2 regions of the Brevibacillus schisleri genome follow, and region 2 is predicted to be linked to the other one. Evidence: riboswitches for the same ligand, from Rfam matches in the RefSeq annotation. Region 2 holds a riboswitch; the other holds the start of a gene.

Region 1 (7,953 bases), 2.0 Mb from region 2:
TCCAAGGAGTAGAAGTTCATCATCATGAAGAACGTACGGGCGAAATCTTTCGCTTCTTCACTTTCGTAAGCGATTCTGTTCTTTGCCAGATAACCGTTCAGGTTCATTGCACCGAGACCTACGGAGTGCAGCTCGCGGTTTGCCTTTTGAACGCCTGGAGCGTTTTCTACGCGCGTCATGTCACTCACGGCTGTAATGGCTTCGATTCCTTCGTGGACGGATTCACGGATCATTTTGCGTTCCATCACGTTGACAATATTGAGCGATGCCAGATTGCAGCTAATATCGCGACGAATGATATCCATCTCGCCGTAATTGGTAATCGTCGAAGTCTCCTGTAGTTGGAAGATTTCCGTGCACAGGTTGGACATTTTTACCGAACCGAGATCTTTCAGTGCATGGTTGTTGTTCGCATTCGTTTTGTTCATGATGTACGGATAGCCCGATTCCATTTGGATCATCGCGATTTTGGTCAACATCTCGCGTGCGCTCATCACGGTCTTTTTCTTGATGCGATCGTTAGCAAAGAGCTCGTCGTACATCTCATCGAGGTCCATATCATCCAGATGCACACCGTATTCTTTGTACACGGAGTATGGAGCAAACACAGTCAGTGGCTTGTTTTCCTCAGCCAGCTTGTAGAACACGTTTGGTACGATCAGGCCGATGGACAACGTTTTGATGCGGGCTTTTTCATCCGCATTGATCTTTTTGCAATCGAGAAACTCGTTGATATCCCAGCCGAAGATGTTGTAGTACGCTGCACCTGAGCCTTTCCGTTGCCCCATTTGATCCGCGTAGGAAAACGCATCTTCCAACAGCTTGAGAACCGGCATGACACCTTTTGCCGCGCCCTCGACGCCTTTGATCGGCTCTCCTCGTCCGCGAAGCTTGGACAGGTTTACGGCTACACCGCCGCCAATTTTGGATAGCTGCATACAAGTTCCCAAAATAAAGTTGATGGAATTCAGTGAATCATCCATTTCGAGCAAGAAGCAGGAAACCATTTCTCCCCGGCGGCTTTTTCCTGCGTTCAGGAAAGTTGGTGTCGCTGGTTGCAAGCGTTGGTCCATCATGGATACTGTTAAACGCTTAGCGAGCTCAAAGTCACCTTGTCCAAGGGACAGTGCCACAACGGCCACCCTGTCTGGATACTGCTCCAAGTACATCGATTTATCGTTCGTTTTCAAAGCGTAATCTTTATAAAATTTGGAGATAGCCATATACGAAGCAAATTGAAAATCGGCGTCATAGGCCAAACGGAAAACTTCATCGACCTGCTCAACAGTGTATGTTTCATAGACGTTTTCATAGAAGTCATTCTCGATCAAATAGTCCATGCGTTCTTTCACACTGCCAAAAGTCATCGTGTTGGACTGCACTTCTTCCATGAAGACCGCAACCGCCTCCCGATCCTTTTCCAGTTGATAAAATCCGTCGTTGCCACGCTGCATCAGTTCGTTGTTCAATTCAATATGCCGCAATTGCTGCCACCCCACTCGTAAATTGTTCCACGTCACGGCCGGTACCGGACAGTTCGAATTTTGAAATCACCGGAACGCCATATTGGCTCGCGATCGTATCCGCGCTTTTGGCAAAGCTGGTTCCCCAGTTGCGGTTGCCGCTGGCAGATACCCCTCGCAGATGGACATGATTTCGCTTCAGGAACGTCGCCACCTTCTCCGGCACTTGTCCGAATCCCGTCGTGTATGTGATCAAAATGAATGGCTCGTCCAACACCATATCTTGATCAATTTCCACATGTGGCAAATTAATTTTGTTGACGAATCGTCGGACGTTTCCTGTTTTTGAATCATAAGCGATTAGCATGTCCCTCATCCTATCCTTGCTATTTTTACTCTGTATGTACGTTATTTAGCCAAAGTAAAAGCGCATCCGACGTTTACATGCCGAATGCGCGTGATGACTTCCATCTAGCAATTCGCCAATGCGAATTGAGCGCTCGAACACTTCCCTATCTCCCGTAGGGTAAACAGTGCAAGCGGTTAGGCAGGTCTCCTGGCTTTTGGATCATCGCTCCATTTTCACCTTCCCGATCCTTCATGATCAGTGGCCTTCTTTCGCAAATGGAACTCTCTCATTACAGTGGCGGGACCGCGTCGGATTCTCACCGACTTCCCTATTAAGTCTACCAAATCTGGCTGGTAAACACCTTACCGCATCAATATGTAGTTGGTAAAACTTACTTTACCTCAATATATCGTAGGAGTCAAGCTCAGTATGGGCTCTTTTCGAAAACTAACTATTCTCCTTTTTCGGCTATTTCCAATCTCTGGTTCTCGTTCATATAATAGATTTTGTGTGTGTTGGTTAGCCTTGGAGAGATTGGAGAGTCGCCCTCATGAAAAGCACCGACTATCAACCTGTCGTCATACCTCGTTCATACCGTAGAATCATGACTTATCAAGAGCGTGACTATCACATTTTCGTAAGTATACCTGCCGATCCCCCTCCGGAATCAGGCTTTCCCGTCATATATTTGCTAGATGGCAACTCTGTTTTTGCCACTATGACCGAAGCGATACGGATACAATCACGTGGCCCTGAACGAACTGGCGTGTATCCTGCTATCGTCGTCGGGATTGGCTATCCAACAGACGACCCATATCATCCTGCTCGTTTCTATGATTACACGTATGAAGTTCCCGCCTCAGAGCTTCCTGGCAGCCCAAAAGGAGCCGAGTGGCCACAGATGGGGGGAGCGGAGCAGTTCCTCACCTTTTTAGAGGAGGAGCTCAAGCCTAGCATCGAAAACGACTTCCCCATCGATCGGACGCAGCAAGCGATTTTGGGACATTCGCTAGGCGGCTTATTTGTCTTGCATGTGCTTCTGTCGAGACCACACGCGTTCCAGCGGTATATTGCCGGTAGTCCCTCTATCCACTGGAATGAGAGCGTGCTGCTTGCAAAGGAAAGTCAATTGCCGAGCCTGCTGACAGATGACCTCGACGTCCATGCACTCCTGACGATCGGCGAGTTGGAAAACGATGGGCGATTCTTGGTCAAAGAAAAATCACTGGCGATGATCGAACGATTGTCCTCCATGGGTAAGGGCCAAATCAAGGCTTCCTTTAACGAATTTGCCAACGAAAATCACTCGTCTGTTTTGCCAGTCTTCATTAGTCAAGGACTCAAATTCGCCACGAAAAAAACTGCCCGCTACTAGCAACGGGCAGTTTTTGTTTATCATGATTCGCTTACTGTAGAGATAACACTTTGGTGATTTGGGGCAGCTCTTCGATGGCAGATACAATCGTTGGTGTAATCTCTTCATCAGTCACAGAGATAAGCAGGGCATTCTTCCCTTTTTGCTCGCGGGATACATTCAACTTGGAAACATTGATTTGATACTCGGCCAGTTTTCGTGAGACATCATAAATCACGCCTGGATAATCGATATGGCGAACCAACAATCCGTGGGCCCCTGGAGGTATGCGACAAGCGCAGTAATTGATTTCACTGATGTACACTTCTCTCCAATCTTGCGCAAAGGTGTACTTGTTCGCTCCTACACGCAAAATCGCCAAATGATTCGCATATTCGCCAGAGCTGTGTTGGACAGGAATCTTTGTCCCGAGTCCTTCCACTAGCAATGTTGCGATTTCCTCTTTATTTTCATGAGCAAGAATACTTAATTGTGCACTCGCTAACTCTGGCTCGAGTCTTCGAATCAGTTCAGCCAGTTCACGCAATCCAGCATATTGGGTCATGTGATGCCTTCACTCTCCCAGTCAGGTTTATCCTTGTTTTTACGGCAGAATCCATGCTTCCGGCTCTTTCTTGATGGAGGATTCGTTATCAGCACGATACCAAGCCGTCAACGTTTGCCCATCTTTCGTATAGTAGATACGGTAGATGGTATTGCCTTTTCCGCCGTTGGTAAAAGGACTTTCCTCCAGCGGAACAGCTGTCACTCCACCCGCGTTTACAACCCCGCCGTTCTCCTTGATGACGTTTTGGATCGTCACCATATGCTCTTTACCCATGGAGGCCATCCCGAAATAAGAGATGATCGCCAAGAGAACTGCTCCCGCCAAAAATGAAACGATAATCACTTTTGATTTTTTCGTAGCATCCACCGAGTGCTTCCCCCGTCTATCTTAGTTCTCTTTATCGACTAAGCGTACCTTATCAATCGTACCCCCACCCAAGCACACTTCCCCATCGTAGAAGACGACAGCCTGACCAGGTGTCACTGCTTTTTGCGGCTGATCAAATACAACTTCCACGTTGCCATCCTCCAGCAGGTGAACGGTTACTCCCTGATCTGGCTGGCGATAACGGAATTTGGCTGTACAAGTAAACGTTTCGGATGGTTTCTTATCACTCACCCAGCTCACGTTGGTCGCCAAGAGACTCTTCGAGTACAGACGGATATGATCAGAGCCTTCGCCAACGATCAGGGCATTCCGTTCCAGATCCTTGTCTACAACAAACCAAGGCTGTCCGCTTGTACCATGACCTCCGCCAATCCCTAATCCTTGTCGTTGACCCAATGTATAGTACATCAGTCCGTCGTGCGTACCGATGACTGCTCCATCTACGGTCTCGATATTTCCTGGTTTGGCTGGCAAATAGTTTTGCAGGAACTCGCGGAAGTTGCGCTCCCCAATAAAGCAGATCCCTGTACTGTCCTTCTTTTTCGCTGTATAGAGTCCCGCTTTTTCCGCGATCTCCCTTACTTGCGGCTTCGGGAGATGACCAATCGGGAACATCGTTTTGGAAAGCTGTTCTTGGCCCAATACATTCAAGAAGTAAGTCTGGTCCTTGTTGTTGTCAACGCCGCGAATCAGCTTGTACTCGCCATCGATGTACTTGACCTGCGCGTAATGGCCGGTAGCAATATAATCCGCCCCCAGATCCATCACCTTGGCGAGAAGCTCACCGAACTTGATTTCACGGTTGCACATGACATCCGGATTCGGTGTACGTCCCCGTTTATATTCATCCAAAAAATACTGGAATACCTTGTCCATGTATTCTTTTTCAAAGTTTACCGTGTAATATGGAATGCCGATCTGTTCACAGACGCGCCGGACATCCTGGAAGTCTTCTTCCGCCGTGCAGTGGCCGAATTCATCGGTATCATCCCAGTTTTTCATGAAGATGCCGATGACGTCATATCCCTGTTGCTTAAGCAGGTAAGCCGTCACGGAGGAGTCGACTCCGCCGGACATGCCGACAACGACGCGTGTATCTTCTGGTCGCTTCATAAGTCTTTCTCCTCTTATTCAATTTGTACCATTACAGATTACCATGTTTCGCAAAACAAATCATGTTTTGTTGCACTTTTGCCCGATAGAATGAAAAAACGCCTGACGCATAGTTGGCGCCAGACGTTTGGTAGCAAGGTTATGCCTGCGTAGATTCATCCTTGATTTCCGCGCGATATCCCTCGATGCTTTCTTCACGACGCTGATTCTTCGCTTCGAGGTTTGCTTTTTCCTCTGCAGAAATCTCTCCAGCATGAGCCGTCAGATAATCTTCGGACTCACGAATGTTCTCTTCCGTATTGGAAATCATCTGTTGAAGCTTTTCTGCATTGTCAGAACGGTCATCCGGCTTCGCCATAATCGATACGCCTCCTACAAAGGGTTATATTCAACACCTTTACCATTGTGCGCCAATCATGGTTTCTTTATGTACCCGTGTTATAATAGAAGAAACGGATTAAACGAAAAAGAGGGTTTCACCTATGGCTTCCTTAGATTTGTTGGAAAGAAAGCTACTTCGGATCATCTCTGATACCGATCCCGTCCGCCTGAAGCGACAATGGGTGAAGGGACAAAAGGTACCTGAATCCGAAGTGGAACAGCGCATGCGAATTGATCTTCTCTTACGCAGACTCGACAAGCTACCTGAGGCCAAGCGTCAAGAAGTGCTTGCGCTACTCAAATGGTTTAAATGGTAGAGATTAGCGGATGGACGCTCCCAGACGCCACTGGCCGTCTATCCGATTCATTTGCTTTCTATCCACGATCGCATCTTGATTCAGCGGTCCATAGATGTGTGGATACAGCAATCCATCCTTCGCAGCCTCGTATTTGACTTCCGAAGTCGTTTTCGTTTCATCGACAACGAGTACATACAACTCATCGTCAAACTGTGCGTAGACGCGGTTTGCTACCTTTTCAAGCAGCTCGTCCCCTTTTGTCGCGTGAATAAAACCTTCTTGCTCGTAATCGCGCGGTAAGTAGTGATCTTTGTCCATCCACTTTTCCCAGTATGTTTTTGGTACCAAGCAGTAAATGATAGAGTCTTGCATGCTTCTCCCCCACATTCGATTATTTTTTTGGCATTGCTTTGTTCAGGTGACGCATAGCTTTATCATAGAACATCTTCTCCATTTGCCCCTGATCGTATCGCCATTGAACGAAGTTACGCAGAGAGTGCAAATCCACCCAGGCATCCTTCGCTTGCGGATTGCGGTCAGGTACCTCTCCCGTTATTTCACCATCGTAGACAAGCTTCGCCATCTCAGTTGGGTGCATGCCGATCTGATAAGCGATTTGATGTAAAGCTATTTTCATGGAACCTCCCCTGCTCTTCAAGGATACTTCTTATCTTCCGTCTATTGTGCCAGTCTTTTCGAATGATGCCAAGCCCCTAGCCCTACTCCCAAAGCATGTACCTTCCTCCCTTGCGTTTTGCTACAATGAACAGAGCATTTTAAGGAAGGGGTGGTATTCCATCATGTCAAAACAACGAAATCAACCACGAAAGAAATGGTTCCAGCGAAAACGCATCTGGATTCCTCTTCTTTTCATCGCTTTCCTGTTTCTGGGTAACAGCTCTTATCTTGCAAAAGAGCCAGAAGGCGAGCCTTTTTTACTTGCTCACCGGGGAATGGCGCAAACCTTTCATATGGAGAACATCACCAACGAAACCTGTACGGCGGAACGGATTTATCCACCGGAGCATCCGTATCTGGAAAATACGATTCCGTCCATGCAGGCGGCTTTTGATGCAGGCGCGGACGTTGTTGAGCTCGATGTACAATGGACCAAAGACAATCGATTCGCCGTGTTTCATGACTGGACGCTTGACTGTCGGACAAATGGTACTGGTGTCACGAGAGATTATACCTTGGCCGAATTACAACAGCTCGACATTGGCTACCATTATACAGCGGATGAAGGGAAAACCTTTCCCTTCCGTGGAAAAGGGATTGGCATGATGCCCGCTCTCGATGATGTGCTACAAACATTCCCTAATCGCTCGCTGCTTATCCATATCAAAAGCAATGACCCACTCGAGGGGAAAGCGTTGGCGGATGTTTTGGCGACATTGCCTGCAAAACGACTGGCGCAGCTCTCTGTTTATGGCGGTGACGAGCCAATCGAGACATTGAAACAACAACTGCCCCAACTGCGTGTGATGTCTATGGCGACAATGAAAAGCTGCCTGATCCCGTACATTGCAGCAGGTTGGTCCGGATATGTACCACAAGCCTGTGCACAAACCCAATTACAGATTCCTGATCAGATTGCCCCATGGCTCTGGGGTTGGCCGAATCGGTTCATGGCAAGAATGGAAGCAAAAGACACCCGCGTAATCCTAGTCGCAGGCAGTGGAGATGTGTCACAAGGCTTTGATGTCCCGAATGATTTAAAACGAGTGCCTGAAAACTTTACAGGGGGAATATGGACGAACCGGATCGATCTGATCGGCCCAGCTTTTCACGAGAACGTAGAAAAATAATGAAACGGTTCTTTGACATATTCGTATATACTTATACGGAGTAGACTTCCAACCTAACTAGGAGTGATTGATATGCTCAAAAAGCTTTTAAAAAATTTACTCGGTAATCACTCATCTTCGCATAAGTACCGGAAATACAGCAGCAGCGATTACAAACATCGCAGAAAGTACAGCTCCAGCAATCGGTACGGACATTCCCATTACGGCAGCTCTCATTATAAAAGAAAGCGC
Region 2 (7,953 bases):
TCGAGCATATTGTTCAGCAAATCAATCGAACCAATGCGTCTTGCCGCTTTAACGAAACAATGACGCTCTCCGCTGCGTTAACCAAACGTGATGTTCTCGGTTCAAAACGCAATGAGCTGGCCGACCTGATCAAAGCAGCTACAGTCAAGCATGATCGCTACAGCCGTTCGGAGGTCAAGGTTTGCTCGACTGTTAATATTGCTCAGTTGCAAAAGAAAGTCGACGAGCTGTCCAAGCAGTACCGGGAACTGGATGCAAGCATTCAACAATTCAACTGGTTAACGGAGCTGCAAGAAACCTGACGTAAGAGACATGGAAGTCGGTAGTCTGTCTGCAAAAGGCGAACACGTCCCCATTCAACAGGGTTAATGTTGAAAACTCATTGGTCGGGTCGAGGGGCAACCCTGAGGGTTCAAATCCCTCTCTCACATAAGAAGCCCAGTAATGTGACATGAGTAATGCGTACTTGGTATTGTAACTACCGTGTGTTGATTTTGTCTGACAGACGAGGGTGGGTACGGGGATCATTCCATGTAAAAAAGCCCTTCACGCCTTTATGTGGCGAGAAGGGCTTCTTGGCGCAAATTTACGCCTTTCCTTTTAGGTAATCATCCTTTATCTTCTTTTCCTGTTCAGCGGTAGTCATGTCTTTCTCCAACACTTGATACATCAGTTCATCCTTCACTTGGCGAGGGATTCCTTTTTCCTGATGATTCGGGACAGATGAACTCGAGACAGAGTCATGTTCCATACTGCTTACCTCCATGGCTTTTTGGGGTTAGCTTACCCGAAAGCGCCCACTCCATTCACCACACCCGCTGAACACTTAGCATTTTTCGCAGCTCGTCGACCGAACGTGGAATATTTCCGCCCAACTCTCGCTTCCACTGCTCAGGCAGTGCCTCCCACACATCCACGAGCAACGGCATACCTAGATGAAGGCTTTCCAGCATGTCTCTGTTTTCCAATGCCTCCTGCGGATCTCCCGCGAACACAAGCCTGCCTTCATCCATGATGCAAATCCACTCGGCCCATTCAAACGCAATATCCATATCGTGTGTTGCCATCAAAACAGTCGTTCCTTGCCGATGAATGGCATCGAGCTCCCGCAGCAAATTTTTGGTCTGATAGCGATCCAGATACGCAGTAGGCTCGTCCAATAGCAGAAGCTCCGGCTCCATGACCATGACCCCCGCGAGTGCCAGTCTCCGTTTTTGTCCCAGGCTCAAATGATGAATCGGAGCTTCTGCCAGCTCTCTTAACCCGAATGCATCCAGCACCTTTTCTACCTTTGCCCGGATTACGTCCACGGGCAGCTTCTGATTGCATAAACCGTAGGATATATCTTCCGCGACTGTGCTTGCGATCAACTGATGCTCGGGATCTTGAAAGACCAAGCCTACCTTTTGCGTCATCTCTTGCAATACGGCTCGTTTGTAGACAATGGGTTTCCCCTTCCACAGCACCTGTCCCTTCTGTGGCTCGATAATCCCGTTTCCATGCAAGAACAGGGTCGACTTCCCACAGCCATTCCGCCCCAAAAGAACACATTTTTTCCCCTCTGGAATCCATAAGGACAGCCCTGACAGGACTGGTCCCCGCCCTCCTGGATACGTGTACTGCAAATCGATGAACTCCAACAACCGTGATGTCATAACCGCCAACCTCCTGTCCACCACTCAAGCAGCACCAGCAGGATACAGCCTGCGATTGATTCCCACTCATAGCGGCGCGAGCGGGCATGGGAATGAAACGAGAGCACCTGCATGCTCTCCCCGAAACCTCTTGCCGCCATTCCTTTGTGCAGGGCTTCGTATTTGCGCATCGCTCTGACAAACAATTGCGCAACGAGAACCCCTGCATCCCGAAGTGTCGCCCGGAAGCCGCGATGACCTCCGCGCGAACGTTGGGCAATCCAGAGCTGGTGAGAAATCGTTACCAACACAAAAATAAACCGATACATGATCATTAATAAATCAGTCACAAGAACAGGCATATGAAGCCGCCGAAGCACCTGCAAGATTTCGGCAAACGGCACGGTAAACAAAAGGAAAGCAAAGCAAGATAAGCTCGCCATGGTCCGCCAAAATAAAATCCAAACTTTACTGAAGGAGGACATCGGCACATAGAGCACATACGTACCGAATTCCCATGCTGCCGCGACCTGGACCTGTACTCCTCCTGCTCTCGCCCCTTCAATCAATAGAGCAGGGAGCCCCGCCGCGAAAAACGAGAGTGACACGATCATAAAGGCACAGTAGATACGGACAGGAATACGGGCATACACCACTACCCATATCGTCATCCAAACAACGACCGCCATCTGCATCCATACATGTCCCACCAGGACGAGCAGTAACATTGCACTCGCCAGCAATAGCTTATGAGCTGGCGGCAGATGTTTTAGCCTGTTTTGATAAGAGAGAGAATCAAGCTGCAATCCGTTCATTTTTTCCGTTTATCCAGCCGACCTTTGTACAAGCCCACGGCGTAGCCAACCACTCCCGCTCCCAACGCCGCCTGCACCGCAAACAATAGACTCTCCGTCTCTCCCCCTGGCGGTTCTATCAGCGGTTGAAACCATGGTTCGTAGTTCGGAGCGATTTCCTTGATCGCTTCCTCTGCCACGCCGTCTGCGCCTCCAAATTCCGAGTCCTGCACTAGTAACAGCGGGACAGTAGCCAGTACGATTACCCCCAAGAGTAAAAGCCAGTTCCATCCTTTTTTCACAGCGATTCCTCCCGTTTGAGCAAACGAAGCTGTGTAAGCTCTTTTGCGTTATAAGATAACAACCAGTTCCAAACAAGAACGGTCAACAGACCTTCACTAATAGCGAGCGGTACTTGCGTGAACGCAAAGATTCCTGCGAATTTGGCAAACGAAGCCAACACTCCGCCAGATTCAGCTGGAAATGCGAGTGCCAGTTGAAGCGAAGTCACCACATAGGTAGCGAGATCAGCCAAAGCCGCCGCCGCAAAAACCGCCAGACGCTGACTTCCGGCCACTTTCATGATCAGCCAATAGATTCCGTATGCCACCATAGGTCCTACCACAGCCATGGATACAGCATTTGCCCCTAGCGTAGTCAAACCCCCATGTGCCAAAAGCAAGGCTTGAAACAAGAGCACCATACTCCCTAACACAGACATCGCAAAAGGCCCAAACATAATGGCGCCAAGGCCCGTTCCAGTCGGGTGAGAGCTGCTGCCTGTAACCGAAGGGATTTTCAATGCAGATAAAACAAAGGCAAATGCTCCTGCAACGCCAATAAGGAGCTTCATCTCGGGATGTTCTTTTACAATCTTGTTAATCGAGCGAATCCCAAGAATAAAGAATGGCAAGAACACAGCCCACCAAAATAAGGCCCAGGATAATGGCAAATACCCTTCCATGATGTGCATTGCATGTCCTGTCTCAGGTTCATTGAGCAAAAAATACAAGACAAAGCCCGCGATCATCAAACAAGTAGATACGAGACGAGATCGATTCATGTTTATCCTCCTTCACTGGCTTTCATTCTTTCCTCCAAACAAAAAAATCCCATCCATCAGTGGACGAGATGTGCACACAAAACAACAGACTGACTAGACAGCCTCATTGCCTCGTATTCACCGCTCCTTTCCGCGAAGGTTCTGTGGGTGTGGCTACTAGGTAGGTCTCCTGGCTTCCAGATCCATGCGCTCCTTGTCCTTCCCCATACGAAGATGAGTGGTTTCCTTCTCAAAGAGAGCTCCCTGGTTACAGTGGCGGGACCGCTCGGGACTTTCACCCGATTCCCTGTTACCCTTTATGCGTCACATAAAGGCACCTAACGCCGACTATATGCAATTGACTGACAATTCATGTTTGTCCCACATCATTATACCGGATCACTACATAAATCGGAAGAATATAAGCAAAAACGCATAAGTAGATGACCCACTACAAACGGAACCATCTACCTATGCGTACTTTGTTCTATCTATTCTTTTGCGTCTACGCCAATTACTTCACTAATATGTTTAAAACCATCGCGTTGCATGAGCTTGAGCAGTTTTTTGTTGATTTGTTTGGCGATACCTGGGCCCTGATAAATCATCCCCGTATACACCTGAACAAGACTGGCTCCTGCCCGGATTTTCGCGTAGGCGTCTTCCCCATTATAAATACCGCCGACACCAATGATTGGTACCTTGTCTCCTACTTCTTGATAAATCTCCTTCACCCAAGCTGTGGAACGCTCTGTAAGAGGTCTACCGCTCAGTCCGCCCGCTTCCTCGGCAAAGCGATGACCAGAGACGGCCTCGCGTGACAGTGTCGTATTGGTCGCAATAATTCCGGAAATGCCTTCTTCTACAGCAGCGTGAACAACATCGCGCATGTGCTCATCTGACATGTCTGGCGCTACTTTCAGCAAGATCGGCTTTTTCTTGATGGAACGCCCTTCCATTTCGGTTGCCTTTTCTTTTACTGCACGCACCAAATGACGCAAGCTCTCCGTTTCCTGCAAGTCACGCAGATTCGGGGTATTCGGAGAGCTGATGTTAATGACGAAATAGTGACCGTATGCATAGAGCATGTCCATACATTTGCTATAATCGACGGCCGCTTCTTCATTCGGCGTTACTTTGTTTTTCCCAATGTTAATCCCAATCGGAACATCTGAGTATGCGTAATCGACCAAATGCTGGGAAGCCAGATACGCACCGTGATTGTTGAAGCCCATCCGGTTAATGACAGCTTGATGTTCCGGCAATCGGAACAATCGGGGCTTTGGATTGCCTGGCTGCCCCTGCGGCGTCAATGTCCCGATTTCCACAAACCCAAAACCAAGAGCACCCAACGCATGATAGACTTCTGCATTTTTATCAAAACCGGCTGCAAGTCCGACTGGATTCGGAAACGTCATTCCCCACAGCTTGTTCTCCAATCGCTGGTCTTTTACCTGATAGATCATCTTCAGGATGCTTTTGCCTGGAGCAGAATCCTCCACCAGCCTTAAGGCACCAATTGTCTTTTCATGAATCTCTTCCGCATCTTGTTGGAACAGATATTTTCTTATGAGCTGATACATCGGCTGCACTCCTTACTCCGTTTCTACCTTTTTACCTCATAGTAGAATACCATACTTTTTCGGGAGGATGTAACCTTTATACGTGATACATATTTCCAAGTAAGCAGGCAAATCCTAACAGCACCACCACGCATAGGGGGATTAGTCTTTCATGAAAGTGGACGGAAAAATCGGGATTGGTCAAGCCATTATGGTGATGATGCTGACGATCGGCATTACGAACCACGTAACCGTCATTCCCCTCTTACTGAGTAAAGCCGGAAGAGATGCTTGGTTGAGCGTGTTGCTTGCTGGTATTCCTTTTTCCTTGTGGGTGTATCTATTGTTTGTAATCAATCGAACAATAAAGCAACAAGCCTTGTATGAATGGCTTCAGCAGCGAACAGGAAATATTGTCAGCCATCTCTTACTCACTCCGATCATGATCTGCCTGTATTTGATGGCGTTAACCAATCTGATCGATACCCAGACATGGACTACCGTCAACTATCTGCCTCGCACACCCGAGTGGGTGACTGCAATCGCCTTGATGGGCTTATGTGTGCTCGCTGCTATCGGGGGAATGACCTCCGTTGGTATCACAGCAGGAATTCTTCTGCCTATTGTTGTGTTGCTTGGATTTTTCGTCGCTTTTGGCAATATTCCCAAAAAGGATTATAGTCTTTTACTGCCGCTATTCCAGAACGGTTATCGTCCTCTGCTAGTGGGGACGCTCTACTTTGGCGGCGGTATTACCGAGCTGTTTCTGTTGCTATTGCTTCAGCATCACGTCCGAAAGCCACTCCGCCTCGTACACTATTTCGTTATGCTCGGCATCACGCTTCTGTTGACACTCAGTCCGTTGACGGGGGCTATTGCAGAATTCGGACCGGTCGAGTCTGCGCGTCAACGTTTTCCGGCATTTGAACAATGGCGGCTCCTCACCATCGGAAAAGACATCGAAAATATGGAGTTCTTCTCGATTTTCCAGTGGCTCTCTGGCGCTTTTATTCGAATCACCATCTGCTTGCTGCTCCTGGGAGAATTACTCACGATCCATACCAGAAAACAACGCAAATACACGATCCTGTTTCTCGGAGGGAGCATGATCGCATTTACCAGCCTCCCGTATAGCGACATGCAGTTCGTTTCCTTCCTAACGTACGTATACTATCCGCTTTATTTCGTCATTATGATCATTGTCACACTCGCACTCATCCTGATTTCCCTGCGCAAACCACCCAAACAGGAGGGAATAGGCCATGACCCTTGAAGAGGAACTGCGAGCAAAATTCGCGCATTGTGCGGACGTCATTTTTATGCGCACAGTCACATCCGAGGATCAGCCAGTGCTAATGCTTTATTGCGAAGGACTTGCAGACGTTCGCCAATTACAAGATACGGCATTACCACAGATTGAACGTTTCCTGACTGAGGGAGATTTGCGCTCCTTGCCCCTCATCCCCATTTTCACGGATTCAGAGCTGTGGATTGAGCGACTTTTCGCTGGAGATTTGCTGATTTTCATTGGTGATACTCCTCCCTTCGCCTGGGATATTTCTAAGCGGCCAGAGCGCGGCACTGAGGAAGCCAATACGGAGATTTCGATCAAAGGTCCCCGGGACGGTTTCGTTGAGGATATTTCCACGAACGTTGCACTCATTCGCAAGCGTATGCGAACCATTACCCTGGCTTATGAGCCTTTTATTCTCGGAACGCGTTCGCGCACAAGAGTCGGCATGATGTATATCACAGACGGGGTATCTGAAGATCTGGTAGAGATGATGCGCGAAAGACTCCGCAAATGTACGTCAAAAAAAATTATGAACAGCGCCATTCTGGAAAAAATGCTGAGCGACAACACTCGTTCGGTGTTTCCCTTGGTTAATTATACGGGACGTCCTGATTTTGCGATTTATATGCTGCTGCAAGGCAAGGTCATCGTGTTGGTAGACGGTTCGCCCTTGTGCATCGTGGCACCTGTAACCTTGCTGGAACTGATCAAAACTCCTGAAGACGATCAATATCCGGTTACCTATGTATGGCTGGAACGCATGCTGCGACTGGGGGGATTTTGGATCGCAATCTTCCTGCCTGGCTTCTGGATTGCCCTGTCCGCCTATAATATTGAGCAATATCCGTTTCAATTGCTCGCTACCGTTACCCAAAGCAGAAAAGGGTTACCGTTTTCCGCGCCGATGGAGCTATTTATCATTTTATTTATTTTTGAGTTTCTGCGTGAGGCAGGTGCCCGTCTGCCCAAAAACGTCGGGCAAACACTGGCACTTGTCGGTGCACTGATTATCGGCGATGCCTCCATTCGTGCAGGACTTACATCACCGTCGATGCTGTTTATCGGCTCCCTTACCGTCGTCGCCTCCTTCACACTGGTCAATCAGGCATTAAGCGGCGCGGTAACAGTTGTGCGTTTTGCCGTTTTCTTCCTTGCTGCAACCATCGGCATGTACGGCTTTGTACTCGGAATGATTGCCATTGTGTACTACTTGTCCACCTTGACCTCGTTTGGTAGATCGTATATTTTGATGGGTTCTTCCAACTCTGTGTCCACGCTGATCAATGTCATGTTTAAGTCCTTGACCAGCTTTTTTCGGACGAGATTTGCTAAAGGTGGCGATAACAAATGAAGGGCATGCGCATCGCTTTTACTGTGCTGCTGTTGGCATCCATTCTTCTTGGGGGTTGCTGGGACCAGAAATCACTTCAGGATCTTCGCTACTTATCTGCCATGGGCATTGATTACGTCAACAATGAGTATGTTATCTACGCCCAATCCACCGACCTGTCTACCGTCGCGAAACAGGAATCATCAACCACTCTTCAAGCACCACCTGCGACCATTTCGATCGGAAAAGGAAAAACACTTCAATCTGCCTTTGATAACCTGCAAAAAAACGCACAGG

The links. A riboswitch is a leader RNA that binds a small molecule or an ion and turns the genes downstream of it on or off. The one in region 2 is predicted to bind cobalamin.
Region 1: linked by a shared signal. The riboswitch ahead of nrdI (class Ib ribonucleoside-diphosphate reductase assembly flavoprotein NrdI) and the one ahead of ACUUHJ_RS26460 (energy-coupling factor ABC transporter permease) in region 2 are both predicted to bind cobalamin.

What each region holds. Positions count from the first base shown of each region.
Region 1 is NZ_JBVNDM010000001.1:3,592,452-3,600,404, forward strand. It holds gene nrdE (class 1b ribonucleoside-diphosphate reductase subunit alpha) at 1-1,484, opposite strand, end outside; gene nrdI (class Ib ribonucleoside-diphosphate reductase assembly flavoprotein NrdI) at 1,471-1,830, opposite strand; cobalamin riboswitch at 1,993-2,192, opposite strand; gene ACUUHJ_RS16790 (alpha/beta hydrolase) at 2,363-3,187, shown strand; gene ACUUHJ_RS16795 (ACT domain-containing protein) at 3,219-3,731, opposite strand; gene ACUUHJ_RS16800 (hypothetical protein) at 3,771-4,100, opposite strand; gene mnmA (tRNA 2-thiouridine(34) synthase MnmA) at 4,122-5,234, opposite strand; gene tlp (small acid-soluble spore protein Tlp) at 5,374-5,592, opposite strand; gene ACUUHJ_RS16815 (hypothetical protein) at 5,717-5,932, shown strand; gene ACUUHJ_RS16820 (DUF952 domain-containing protein) at 5,936-6,286, opposite strand; gene ACUUHJ_RS16825 (hypothetical protein) at 6,306-6,551, opposite strand; gene ACUUHJ_RS16830 (glycerophosphodiester phosphodiesterase family protein) at 6,715-7,722, shown strand; gene ACUUHJ_RS16835 (hypothetical protein) at 7,795-7,953, shown strand, end outside.
Region 2 is NZ_JBVNDM010000001.1:5,558,525-5,566,477, forward strand. It holds gene ACUUHJ_RS26435 (DIP1984 family protein) at 1-302, shown strand, start outside; gene ACUUHJ_RS26440 (hypothetical protein) at 587-751, opposite strand; gene ACUUHJ_RS26445 (energy-coupling factor ABC transporter ATP-binding protein) at 807-1,655, opposite strand; gene cbiQ (cobalt ECF transporter T component CbiQ) at 1,652-2,449, opposite strand; gene ACUUHJ_RS26455 (energy-coupling factor ABC transporter substrate-binding protein) at 2,446-2,730, opposite strand; gene ACUUHJ_RS26460 (energy-coupling factor ABC transporter permease) at 2,727-3,491, opposite strand; cobalamin riboswitch at 3,634-3,827, opposite strand; gene ACUUHJ_RS26465 (quinone-dependent dihydroorotate dehydrogenase) at 3,962-5,053, opposite strand; gene ACUUHJ_RS26470 (GerAB/ArcD/ProY family transporter) at 5,205-6,305, shown strand; gene ACUUHJ_RS26475 (spore germination protein) at 6,295-7,677, shown strand; gene ACUUHJ_RS26480 (Ger(x)C family spore germination protein) at 7,674-7,953, shown strand, end outside.